One region of the Psychrobium sp. 1_MG-2023 genome, then DNA from elsewhere that is predicted to be linked to it. Evidence: predicted binding sites of a transcription regulator. Region 1 holds the regulator's gene; each other region holds the start of a gene.
What was found. The regulator sigma-54, encoded in region 1, starts transcription at its own class of promoters, with help from an activator protein. The targets are predictions, from matches to a motif close to GTTGGCACGNNNNTNGNNT.

Region 1 (3,215 bases):
TGAGAAGCTAGAGAGTTTGTTAGAAGAATTCCATATCCAGCACATTAGAAACAGTTTAGGAATGGCCCTCTCTGGTGGAGAAAGACGTCGTGTAGAGATCGCTCGAGCGCTTGCTGCTGACCCTGAATTCATTTTATTAGATGAACCCTTTGCTGGCGTTGACCCTATCTCAGTGATTGATATAAAACAAATCATTGAACAATTAAAGCAACGTGGCTTAGGAGTGCTGATCACTGACCATAACGTACGAGAAACGTTAGATGTTTGTGAATTTGCTTATATTGTTAGTCATGGTGAAATGATTGCACAAGGCCAACCAGATGACATATTATCAAATCAAACGGTCAGAGATGTTTATCTCGGAGAGCAATTCAGACTATAGTTAGACTATACGATAAAAATAATTTTGTGCTCTCTTCCTTTTAGCACATTCAAGATAACGGATTTAAATGAAAGCTTCATTACAGTTAAAATTAGGCCAATCGCTTACAATGACCCCACAGTTGCAACAAGCGATTAGGCTGCTGCAACTTTCAACTCTCGATCTTCAAAATGAGATCCAAGAAGCGTTGGATAGCAATCCTTTACTCGAGGTCGAAGAGAACTTCGAGGGAAATGAAGCCAACACAAAAGCTGACGATAATGGCGCAGGGCATGAATATGACTCATCAAGTACGCTAGAAGCCAATAACGACAGTAATGACTTTGACAGCAATGACTCTAGTACCATTGATACTTCTGAAGCTCTGGACAAGCAAAGTATCAGCGACGATCTGCCAACAGACACAACTTGGGATGACTACATCTCTGCTGGCCCAGCGGCACCGGTAGCGTCATCGACAGCAGGACCTGAAAGTGATTTCGTTTATCAAGGGGAAACCACTGAGAATTTACAAGATCACCTGTTGTGGCAAGCTAATTTAACGCCTTTTAGCGATAATGATCGAGCAATTGCAACGGCCATTATTGATGCTGTTGAAGAGTCTGGATACCTATCACAAGACTGTGAAGATATTCTGACAGCTATGGCCGATCCTGAAATTGAATTAGATGAAGTTGAAGCAGTATTAAAACGTATCCAACACTTTGATCCAATTGGCGTAGCAGCACGCAGCCCAAGTGAATGCTTAGCCATTCAATTAAAGCGCCTTGCAGAAGATACGCCATGGCGAGATGAAGCCATTCTTTTAGTTGAAGGTTATATGGAGTTATTAGCAACTCGGGATTACCGCACGCTTGCTAAAAAAACCAAATTAAAAGAAGCACAACTCGCTGAAGCTATCCGATTGATTCAAACTCTAAACCCGCACCCTGGTAGTACTATCATCAAAGAAAAAGATGAATATGTTATTCCAGATGTATCGGTTAAAAAGGTAAAAGGACGCTGGATTGTTGAGTTAAACCCAGATTGCATGCCAAAAATTCAGGTCAATGCTGAGTATGCGGCGCTGAGTAAAACCAGTAAGAGCAGTGGAGATACCCAGTTTATTCGAGGTCACTTACAAGAGGCCAAGTGGTTTATTAAAAGTTTAGAAAGCCGAAATGACACCTTGCTAAAGGTAGCAAATTGTATTGTAATGCAACAGAGAGGTTTTTTTGAATACGGCGAAGAAGCGATGAAACCATTGGTTTTAAATGATGTCGCTGAAGCAGTGGAAATGCACGAATCAACTATCTCTCGTGTAACCACACAAAAGTATATGCATACGCCACGTGGTATTTTTGAATTAAAATACTTTTTTTCAAGCCACGTTAGCACTGAGAATGGCGGTGAATGTTCATCAACTGCGATTCGTGCCATTATCAAAAAACTAGTGGCGGCTGAGAGCCCAAAGAAACCATTAAGCGATAGTAAAATTGTAGATTTGTTAGCGGAACAAGGGATTAAAGTAGCAAGAAGAACCATTGCAAAATATCGTGATGCGTTATCAATCCCACCTTCCAATCAAAGAAAGAGCTTAATTTAAGCTCACCAAATGGAGGATGCATTTTATGCAAATTAATTTAACTGGACACCACGTAGCTATTACAGAATCACTTCACGACTATGTGCACACAAAATTTAGTAAATTAGAGCGCCACTTCGAACATATTAATAACGTACATGTTGTTTTAAACGTAGAAAAACTCCAACAAATTGCAGAAGCAACACTTCACCTAAACGGCGGGGAAGTATTTGCTACCTCCACTCACGAAGACATGTATGCCGCGATCGACTCAATGATCAATAAACTTGATCGACAAGTGATCAAACACAAAGAAAAATTACAACGACACTAGATTCTTTAGTCTAAAGTGTCACTCTAAAGCCTAGCATTGCTAGGCTTTTTTGTTGCTAAGTCTTTGCTATCTCATTGCAAATAAATACAAACCCCCTAAAATAAGAACATTAACAAGATAACCATCATGGATGCTCGATTGAAATTAACTATCATTAGCGGAACGTCAGGCTCGGGAAAGAGTGTCGCTTTACGTGTATTAGAAGATTTAGGCTATTACTGCGTTGATAACTTACCAATGAACTTGCTGCATTCGTTTATCGATAGCATGAAGGAGATGGAGCAACCTGTTGCGGTGAGTCTTGATGTACGAAACATTCCTAGTACGCAATCAGAGCTGAGCCAATTAATCGAGCAATTATCAGCAAGCTGTGATTTAGAGATAGTTTTCCTTGATGCACCCAGCACCACGTTAATCAAACGATACAGTGAGACCAGACGCCTGCACCCGCTAACCAAACAGTGCATGACGCTATCTGAAGCGGTTAAAGAAGAAAAATCATTATTACGTCAACTTGCAGAAGTAGCCGACTTAAAGATTGATACTGGTGAGTTAACAATATATCAATTAAGTGACTTGATTAAAGAGCGTATTCTTGGCAATACCGATAGCGAGCTGGTATTAGTATTTGAATCATTTGGTTTTAAATATGGTCTGCCACGAGATGTCGATTTTGTATTCGATGTTCGCTTTTTACCTAACCCCCATTGGGAACCAGAGTTGCGTCCACTCACAGGGCTTGATGCGCCAGTACAACAGTATTTAGCTGCGGAGCCTCTAGTGAATCAACTTGAAGAACAACTCACTACTTTTATTGATACTTGGCTGCCTCACTTAGAAAAAAATAATCGCAGTTACCTCACAATAGCGATTGGCTGTACTGGCGGGCAACATCGCAGTGTTTATATTGCGCAACAATTAGCTAAAAACTTTTC
Region 2 (3,215 bases), on a different contig from region 1:
AGAATTAGCTGTTTCAACATACAGTCATGTAGCGAGCGTTAGCTTAGGGAATTCTGCTAACGGCGTAGTATTAAATTTAAGAGGGCTAGGCAACATTTCACTGAATGAAGTGTTAGCAGTTGCCGAAGGTTAATCTGAAAAGAGGGTTTTAAAATGTCTTTTAATATCGCACTAAGTGGCATCGCTGCATCAAAGAAAGATTTGGATGTGACGGCCAATAATATTGCTAACGTAAACACTATCGGCTTTAAAGAGTCTCGTGCAGAATTTGCCGATGTCTATGCCTCCTCATTATTTACTAACTCAAAAACGAAGGCCGGTGACGGTGCAACAACAGCGCAAGTTGCACAGCAATTCCACCAAGGTAGCTTGTCTTTCACTAATAATGCGTTAGATTTGGCGATTACTGGTCCAGGTTTTTTTGTAACGTCAGATGGCCTTGACTCTAAAGATTTAACGTTTACGCGAGCAGGTGCCTTTAAATTAAACAATGAAAACTTCATTGTCGATTCAAAAGGTAACTACTTACAAACGTATCCGGTAAATACTGATGGCACCTCAGCTGCCATCAACCTTACATCGACTAATGGAATTCAGATCCCTGAAACAGCGGGTGTTCCGGTAATGTCTAGTGAAGTCACCATGTCAGCGAACTTACCTGCAAACGCTACAGCGAAAGATTTAAGTTTATTCGACCATACAGACCCAACGACTTACAACCACTCAACATCGATTACAATTTATGACTCATTAGGTGAGTCACATGTACAAACCAGTTACTTTGTAAAGGATGTCTCTGCACCAAATCAATGGGCACAGTTTACTGCAGTTGATGGCATTAAAGTTGATGTTGCTTCAGCGGCTTCTCCAACTGCAGCGACTGCTGGTACCGGCCACGTTGGAGCATTAATTAATTTTGATACCAGTGGTATTTATCAGCCACCTGCAGCGCCAGCTAGTCCTGATATTGTATTAGAAGCATTAGGCACACCAGGTGCTGGTGTTTATCCAACAGGTGCTGATGGTACACAAGCGGTTACAATCAAACTTGATGAGCCAACACAATTCTCGTCTGGCTTTGAAGTGACTTCTCTTGAGCAAAATGGTTTAACGGTTGGTCGATTAACCGGGGTAGAAATTGGCCCAGATGGTTTAGTTAAAGCAACTTACAGTAATGGTAGTGCTGAGCCACTGGGGCGAGTTGCTATGGCGCGCTTTAGAAATGAACAAGGTTTAACGCAAATTGGTAATACATCTTGGAAGGCGAGTCAAGATTCTGGCGAGCCATTACCAGGTGAAGGCGATAGCGGCACCTTCGGTACGATTAACTCGGCTGCATTAGAGCAAGCGAATGTCGATTTAACGACAGAGTTGGTAGACTTAATTACCGCTCAACGTAACTTCCAAGCTAACTCAAGAGCACTAGAAGTGAATCAAACATTATCTCAAACTATTTTGCAAATTAGATAATGACTTCAACCATTTGTTTCGTAACACCTTTGTTTGGGTGTTACGAAGTGAAATGGTTAAATATCTCCTCCCTTTATTTTCACTCTTAATTTTACCCATACTATTGGCATACCTGTTGCATTTATCTTGTTATGAACTGCTAATCCTAGCAAATTGATAATTTATTGACGGGGTGAAATATGGATAAATTACTTTATATATCCATGAGTGGCGCCAAAGAAAACCTCAATGCTACTGCATTGCGAGCGAACAATTTAGCTAATGCCAAAACCACAGGTTTTAAATCTGATATTGAGCAAGCACGCTCAATGCAGGCTTTTGGCGAAGGCATGCCGACACGAGTGTTTTCGTTGACAGAGCGTCCGGCTCAAGACTTTACTTCGGGTCCTTTAATTTCTACTTCTCGAGACTTAGACGTTGCTGTTCAAGGCGAAGGTTGGTTAGTCGTGCAAGCTGAGGATGGTTCACAAGCATTGTCTCGCGCTGGATCGTTACAAATTGATAATGCCGGTATGTTACGTAACGCTGCTGGACAGTTCATTATGGGTGATGGAGGGCCGATAGCACTCCCAATACCGGTTGATGAATTGAATATTGGTAGTGACGGAACAATCACTGTTAGACCTCAAGGGGCTCCAGCGACAGTAATTGAAGAAGTTGGCCGCTTACAACTGGTTAACCCAGAACGGCAAAACTTGGTCAAAGGTAATGATGGCTTATTTCGCCTTAAAGATGGTGGCGAGTTCGTGAATGACGCAGAAGTAACGATTGCTAGTGGCATGCTTGAAGGAAGTAATGTTAACTCAGTCAGTGAAATGGTGGATTTAATTAGCTTACAGCGCCAATTTGATATGCAAGTTAAGATGATGAAAACAGCAGAAGAAGTTGATACATCACAAGATCGTTTATTGCGTCTAGGATAATTTAGGAGATTAATTATGCATGCAGCATTGTGGATAAGTAAATCGGGCTTAGATGCTCAACAAACAGATATTGCAACAATTTCAAATAACTTAGCGAATGCTAGTACCGTTGGCTTTAAGAAGTCTCGAGCGGTCTTTGAAGACTTGCTCTATCAAAACATTAATCAGCCTGGTGGTAAATCATCACAAAATACAGAGCTACCAGCCGGTTTAATGTTGGGTGCTGGTACTAAAGTGGTGGCAACTCAAAAAGAGTTTTCGCAAGGTAATATGCTAACCACAGAAAACCCTCTAGATTTGATGCTTGAGGGTGATGGCTTCTTTGAAATTTTAATGCCCGATGGAAATGTTGGCTATACCCGTAATGGCCAATTTATGTTGAACGAAGAAGGGCAAATTGTGACCCCAGGCAGTGGCTATTTAGTCCAGCCTGCAATTACTATCCCTCAAGATGCGGTGAGTATATCGGTATCTTCTGAAGGTGAAGTGTCTGTACGCCAGCGTGGGCAAGCTGAAAATACTGTAGTGGGGCAATTAACTGTTTCTAACTTTATCAATCCACAAGGATTAGAGCCGATGGGACAGAACTTATACACTGAAACCGGTGTCAGTGGTGCTCCTATACAAGGAACCCCAGGGCTTGATGGCCTAGGGTCAGTACGTCAAGGAGCACTTGAGACCTCTAACGTTAATGTGACAGAGGAACTTGTTAATTTAATAGAGTCACAACGTGTTTATGAGATGAACTCTAAAGTTATCTCGTCGGTTGATCAAATGATGAGCTTTGTTACACAGCAGCTTTAAGAATTTATATGAAAAGCT
Region 3 (3,215 bases), on a different contig from region 1:
AATAGTGCAAGGTGTACCAGCGATGAGCAAGCCTGAATAATGAACTCAAGCCGAGTCGTGTTAGTGCATAACGTGTGTTCACGTTATATCAAGTGGTTAGCTATTTTTAGTTGTTCTTCTCGTTATTGCTTCTCTCATTTTGTTGATGCCATTCTCCTTATTATCGGTACCACTTAACTCGTTCGAGTAACCCCCGTGCATATTGTGATGTCTCCAGTTAAAACGCATCCACTGGTGGTTTATCTGGTTAAGTATGAACAACCGCGAGTATACTCTGCCGCGGAGTGGCTTCGTTTAACAAGAAAATAACAAGGACTTAAAACAGTTTGCTGTTTTTTGTATCTCAAATTTTAGCAAACAATTTTAAGTCTGTTATTTAGGCGTTGCTAAAGGCTAGCGGTTAACTAGCTTAAGCTTGCTCTCACATCAGCAATGGTGATGAAGAGTTTACTTTCAGCGTCTTCAAATGATTGAAAACCATAGCGTTCATAGAAGTGTTTCGCACCGTCTTTGGCGTCAACGATAACAACTGGAAATGCAACGCTATCACTTGCAGCTAATAGCTTTCTGAGTGCGTCGATAAGCAGCCACTCACCAAAACCTTTCCCTTTGTATCGGTCATCGACAGCAAGGCGGGCAATCAGACCACCAGAGGTGGATGGTTGGTGTTTTTTTTGTAACTTATCGGGCAATGCCTTTAAGTCAATTGGTGTCATTGTTAGCGTGTAAAAGCCGATGACATGAGAGTTGTCGTTATCATCCTCCAAAACAAACGTTCTGGTGTTGTCTTTTTTTGCTTGCTGACTCGCCATTACTTTTAAGTAATTATTGAGAGCTTCGATACCACACTTGAATCGGTTTCTATCGTGTTTAGCTTTATCTAGAAGTACCGTATTCATCATTGAGTTTTGCTTTCGTACCGATCAGCAGCAGCTTTTAGTTTTGAGTTCTGTGTAGCAGGGCGGTCTAAAGCTTCCATTAGCAACATAGCATCAGCTTGGCTCAGTTTTAAAGCCTGTTCACGTTCGATGACTTGTTTAGCTTTTTCGATTGCAGCGCTTAGAACAAACGAGTTGATGCTAGACATGCCGGTGATCGCGGCAGCCTTAGTAAGTAAGTCTTGTGTATCGACATCAACTCTAGCGGTGATGCGAGGCAAAGTAGTAGCCATAATTATATCTCCTGTTGTGTCAAAGTGTCACATGGGTATTATGGTCTTAAAGTGTTCAATAAGCAATCTTTGTGTCACTTTGGCACGCAAACTAACAAACAAGAATAGGTGTCGCGTAGTCGATACCTTATTCGGGTGTCGAATCGAACAATAGAACAATAAGACAATCATAAATTATCGTGAATGGCCGTTTCATAAACTTTATAAAAGGGCTTTAGAGCTACTGTAACGATAATATGCCAGCCTGATAACATCTTACCTCTGGATAATCTGCCCAATTCTTAACGCGAGTTCTTTTAACTTAGTGTCAATTTATGTAGTCTATTCGAGATTTTATTTTTAGAGGTATTTCGCGATGTTGCGGATTCTATTATGTGCAAGTTTAGGACTTGCGGCAAGTATGCATGTATCAGCCAAAGAGGTGATGACACCTGAGAAACTTTGGCAACTTAAACGCGTAAGCGCACTGGGCTTAAATACAGATAAAACTCATGTGATTTACAAGGTAACCACTCCAAGCATTGAAAAGAATGACTTTTCAAGCAAGGTGTACCAAGTACCGCTAAAAGGTGGTAGTTCTCAATTATTAGAGGCATACCAAGGTGTGGTCATTGATAAAAGTATCTCACCGGATGGCAGCAAAAAGCTATTTCACGAAAAAGTACAGATTGAAGACGTACTTGCCACTGTCCGCCATAAAGAGCTGAGCCAAGCCAATGCTTATGTCTATGACGATTTAAACTACCGTCACTGGGATACGTGGAAAGATGGCAAATACAAGCATGTGTTTTACCAAGACTTAAAAACTGAAGAAAAAGTCGACATCATGCAAGGCATGCCATTTGATAGTCCAACATCACCATTTGGTGGTCCGGCAGACTACACGTGGGGGCCAAAAGGTAAAAACATTTATTACGTAAGCAAAAAGCTTACGGGCACAGAATATGTTAAAAGCACCAATACCGACATTTACAGCTATAACCTAGCAAGTAAAAAAACCACCAATCACACCGAGAAAAACCTTGGCTACGATAAGTACCCAGCATTTTCGCCAAAAGGCCATTTAACTTGGCTACAAATGGATGAAGCAGGTAACGAAGCCGACAAGCAAGATATTATTGTGCGCGTAAAAAACCGCGATATTAACTTAACTGAGCACTGGGATGGCACGGTATTTAGCTTTAAGTGGAGTACTGACGGCAAAACTATTTACTTTATTGCGCCAACCAATGGCACAATTCAGCTATTTAAAGTAGCGGTGAATACAAAAACCAAGGCTAAGCCTAAAATCAAACAGCTAACCAAAGGTCAGTTTGATGTAAACGGCATTGTTGCAGTGCTAAAAGATAAGCTTGTGGTCACACGCAATAGCATGAATGCAGCCAAAGAGATTTACCGTTTTGATTTAGGTAGCAAAAAACTCACTGCCCTGACTAAAGAAAACGATTCAGTGTATGGTGAGCTAGACCTGCCAAACGTTGAAAAGCGCATGGTAAAAACTACCGATGGCAAAGACATGGTCACTTGGGTAATTTACCCACCTAATTTCGATAAGAAAAAGAAATACCCAACGCTTTTATACCTTCAAGGTGGGCCGCAGTCGCCACTTTCTCAGTTCTATTCATTCCGTTGGAACTTCCAATTAATGGCATCACAAGGTTACATTGTAGTTGCGCCTAACCGTCGTGGTATGCCAGGTCACGGCGAAAAGTGGAACGACGATATTAGCCATGATTGGGGCGGTCAGGTAATGGATGATTACCTATCGGCCATTGATGATGTAGCAAAAGAGTCATACGTTGATAACAACCGTATTGGTGCCGTTGGCGCAAGCTACGGTGGTTACTCTGCATTCTACCTTGCAGGCAACCACGAAGGTCGTTTTAAAACCTTCATCGCACACTGTGGTATTTTTGACTTACGCAGCATGTACGGCACAACAGAAGAATTATTCTTCGTCAACAACGAACTAGGCGGTGCTTACTGGGAAAAGAACGCAGCGACTGAAAAAGCCTATGGCCAGTTCAATCCAATCAATCACATT
Region 4 (3,215 bases), on a different contig from region 1:
AAAGCTTCAAGTTTAGCAATCACTTGTTCCAATGCTTTCTTTAATTCTGGCTTATCGGCTAATTGCCCAGACATAGCCTCTAATGTATTAACAAGCTGTTTGATTGGTGTCGTATCAGCCCCTACGCTGTCATGCCCGTGAGCACTTTTTGCAACAGATAAGGGTTGACCGCTCTCCCGACTATCATCACTCTCAACCAGACCCGGTTCACTGCTCTTACTCTCTTGCTTGCCAAGCATTGGACTGTTAATTACTTCACCACTGGCTTTGACAGAGCTATCATTAGATGCTTCTTTTGAGCTCAAGGTGGCAGCGGAATGTTCAGCTACTCTCTCTTTTGTGTCGACTTGACTGGCAATATCTCTTTGAAATTGAGTGTCACCTTGAACTTGGGTCGTTTGTTTCTGCTGAGTTTGAACACTTCCAGTTTCACCCTCTTGGCTTATCTCTTTTGAACGCTCTTGTTCGTTGGTGCGATTAATATCATGAGCGGCCTGAGTTTGCTTCGTGGGTTCTTGTCTATCAACAGCCTGCTGCTCAGATACTAATGAAGGTGACGCTCCTACGGCTGAGCGTTCGGTCACCGATTCGTTTTCCACTAAAGGTTGACTCTTACTGAACTCAGAGGAGACTTTCTCTTTATCAGTAACCAATCCCTGTGCATTGTCTCGAATGTCAATAGAGTTCTGTGTAACAGCTTGAGATTCAGTATCCGATTTTCCAACGTGTTCATACTCATCAGACGCTTTATCCATCTTACTTTCATGAGATGTCACCGCTTCACTTTCAACAATAGCCTTATTCGTTGCTATGATACCCTGAGTCTGAGGTTCGATACCCTTATCTTGACTGACGCGAGTCATTGACGGTTGCTCTAGTGAAGGCTCAGCGCTTTCTTCGATTATTTGAGCCTCTGTATTTTTTTGCTCAGTAGAAGGTGTCATTCCCTGTCTGGCTGGCGCGTCATCCATCGATGAAGTGGGTGCAGTTACAGCAGGTGCTGTTTGATTTCTTGCGCTCTCTTCATCAAATTCTTTGTTAAGATCTACGTCGGCAAGATATTTATCAATAATTTCCTCAGCAACTTTCTCACTTTGCTCAGACGAAAGGCGCTGCTCTTTATTTTCTTTATCGGCTGGTGGCTGAGTCTGTTCTGCGTTGGTATTCTCAGTTTGAGACGTTGATTTCGTGCGACCAGAACCACTCTCAATCTCTTGGTTAAGAATATCAGAAAATGAGACATCATCATGTTCATTACTAACTGCTTTACCAGCCCCAGCATACTCTGTTACAGACGACGAAGAGTCAGATTTCGCATTATTATTGGTTGCCATGGCGGCAAAGCTTGCCGAATTATCACGACTAACACCTAGCAAACCAGAAGATAGACTTTCGAGCATAATATTCCTCAACACTTCAAATAATACAACACCAACAAAAAACGTTATATTTCATCATATTATTTAGACTTAAGCCGTTCACGGGCTACGCTATTAGTAAATCGCATTAAACTTGATCTACTTTTGATAAATAAAATGCAATAAGCGTACCTAAATATAACAAGTTGGGACTTTATTTTTTTGTTCACTGAGCACAACGAAATAGGGACTAATAAATAGCGTTATCGCGCCCCTATTATGGCTTGAGGGCTTTGAATAAACTATGAGGAGGGGTTATTTTTACGGTAATAGGACATCATCGCAAACTCATCGGAGAGCTTTTGCTGTTGTTTCTCTTCTTTTTCAGCGTGTTGTTGTTGTTGCTTGTTAATTAAAAACTCAATTGAGTCGACGTATTGTTTGGCTTTACTCCAATCCTGTCGCCTTGAGTCAACCGCAATCGACGCTCTAGCAATCACATCACGCTGCTGGTTCATTGATTGATCTATTTTAGCTAAAAAGCCCTGCAACAAAATTAACTTATCAGCACTGACAGGAACAGTTGGATCGGGCTTCATCTGCCTTAAATAGTCTTTTTTATATTGAATCAATGAATCCATTTGCTGCTTTAGTTGATTTAATTGCTGCTGAGCCGCCGTTAACATTCGCAACTGCTCTTGCTCTTTCTTAGACGCCATTTCTTTGACGATGAGTAGTTGCTTGATATCAGCCATTATTGTAACGCGTCACCAAGTTGTGACAATGCCGTGAGTGACTCATCATACGGATGGCTTTCTTTCATCGTCTGCTGACAAAACGCTTCAATCACTGGATAGAATTGAATTGATTTATCCACTTTAGGATCTGCGCCTTGGATATAAGCACCAATAGAAATGAGGTCTTTATTCTGCTGGTACAGCGAATAATTTTGCTTCACGAGTCGAGCATACTGAACATGCTGATCACTCACAACCATCGGCATTACACGAGAAATCGATGCTTCTACGTCAATGGCAGGGTAATGACCCGACTCAGCGAGCTTGCGGGATAACACAATATGCCCATCTAAAATTGCTCGGGAAGCATCAGCAATAGGGTCTTGTAGATCATCGCCCTCAGTTAACACCGTATAGAATGCAGTAATTGAACCTTGAGTGTCACTACCATTACCAGCACGCTCCACCAGCTGAGGAAGCTTTGCAAATACTGACGGGGGATAGCCTTTTGTTGCAGGAGGCTCACCAATAGCCAATGCAATTTCACGCTGCGCCTGAGCAAATCGAGTTAACGAGTCCATTAGCAATAACACTTCCATTCCTTGATCTCGAAAAAACTCGGCAATTGATACAGCTGTTTCACAGGCTTTTAAGCGCATTAGCGGTGAGGTATCTGCGGGTGCGGCCACTACAACCGATCGTTTACGACCCTCTTCACCCAATATTTCTTCTATAAACTCTTTAACCTCACGACCACGCTCCCCGACAAGCCCAACCACAATAACATCGGCGCTCGTGCCACGGGTCATCATGCCAAGTAATACACTTTTACCCACACCTGAGCCAGCAAACAAGCCCATCCGCTGGCCTTTTCCGACTGTGATTAGCGTATTAATCGCCCGTATCCCCACATCTAATGGCTGGGAAATCGGCCTTCTGGCTAATGGATTTATTGGCTCTGCTTTGCCAGACATATGTTGTTTCGCTTTAATAGGCCCTAAACCGTCGAGCGGCTTACCAACACCATCAATCACACGCCCCAATAAATCTAGGCCAACCGGTAAGCCCTTTTGACCTAATAAAGGCTCAACCTTCGCTCCAGGCAGAACACCTTGTAATT

Region 2: a site for sigma-54 is predicted at 1,573-1,591, ahead of Q8W26_RS01760 (flagellar basal body rod protein FlgF). Genes of this name have one in related genera too.
Region 3: a site for sigma-54 is predicted at 1,232-1,250, ahead of Q8W26_RS15000 (DUF1778 domain-containing protein). Genes of this name have one in related genera too.
Region 4: a site for sigma-54 is predicted at 1,536-1,554, ahead of Q8W26_RS01580 (flagellar hook-length control protein FliK). Genes of this name have one in related genera too.

Annotation. Positions count from the first base shown of each region.
Region 1 is NZ_JAUYVJ010000008.1:74,965-78,179, forward strand. Features, by position in the region: gene lptB (LPS export ABC transporter ATP-binding protein) at 1-382, shown strand, start outside; gene Q8W26_RS06040 (RNA polymerase factor sigma-54) at 450-1,967, shown strand; gene hpf (ribosome hibernation promoting factor) at 1,993-2,280, shown strand; gene rapZ (RNase adapter RapZ) at 2,419-3,215, shown strand, end outside.
Region 2 is NZ_JAUYVJ010000002.1:154,688-157,902, reverse strand. Features, by position in the region: gene Q8W26_RS01770 (flagellar hook assembly protein FlgD) at 1-133, shown strand, start outside; gene flgE (flagellar hook protein FlgE) at 154-1,470, shown strand; gene Q8W26_RS01760 (flagellar basal body rod protein FlgF) at 1,650-2,393, shown strand; gene flgG (flagellar basal-body rod protein FlgG) at 2,409-3,197, shown strand.
Region 3 is NZ_JAUYVJ010000032.1:42,057-45,271, reverse strand. Features, by position in the region: gene Q8W26_RS15005 (GNAT family N-acetyltransferase) at 405-902, opposite strand; gene Q8W26_RS15000 (DUF1778 domain-containing protein) at 899-1,171, opposite strand; gene Q8W26_RS14995 (S9 family peptidase) at 1,527-3,215, shown strand, end outside.
Region 4 is NZ_JAUYVJ010000002.1:114,081-117,295, forward strand. Features, by position in the region: gene Q8W26_RS01580 (flagellar hook-length control protein FliK) at 1-1,400, opposite strand, end outside; gene fliJ (flagellar export protein FliJ) at 1,661-2,113, opposite strand; gene fliI (flagellar protein export ATPase FliI) at 2,113-3,215, opposite strand, start outside.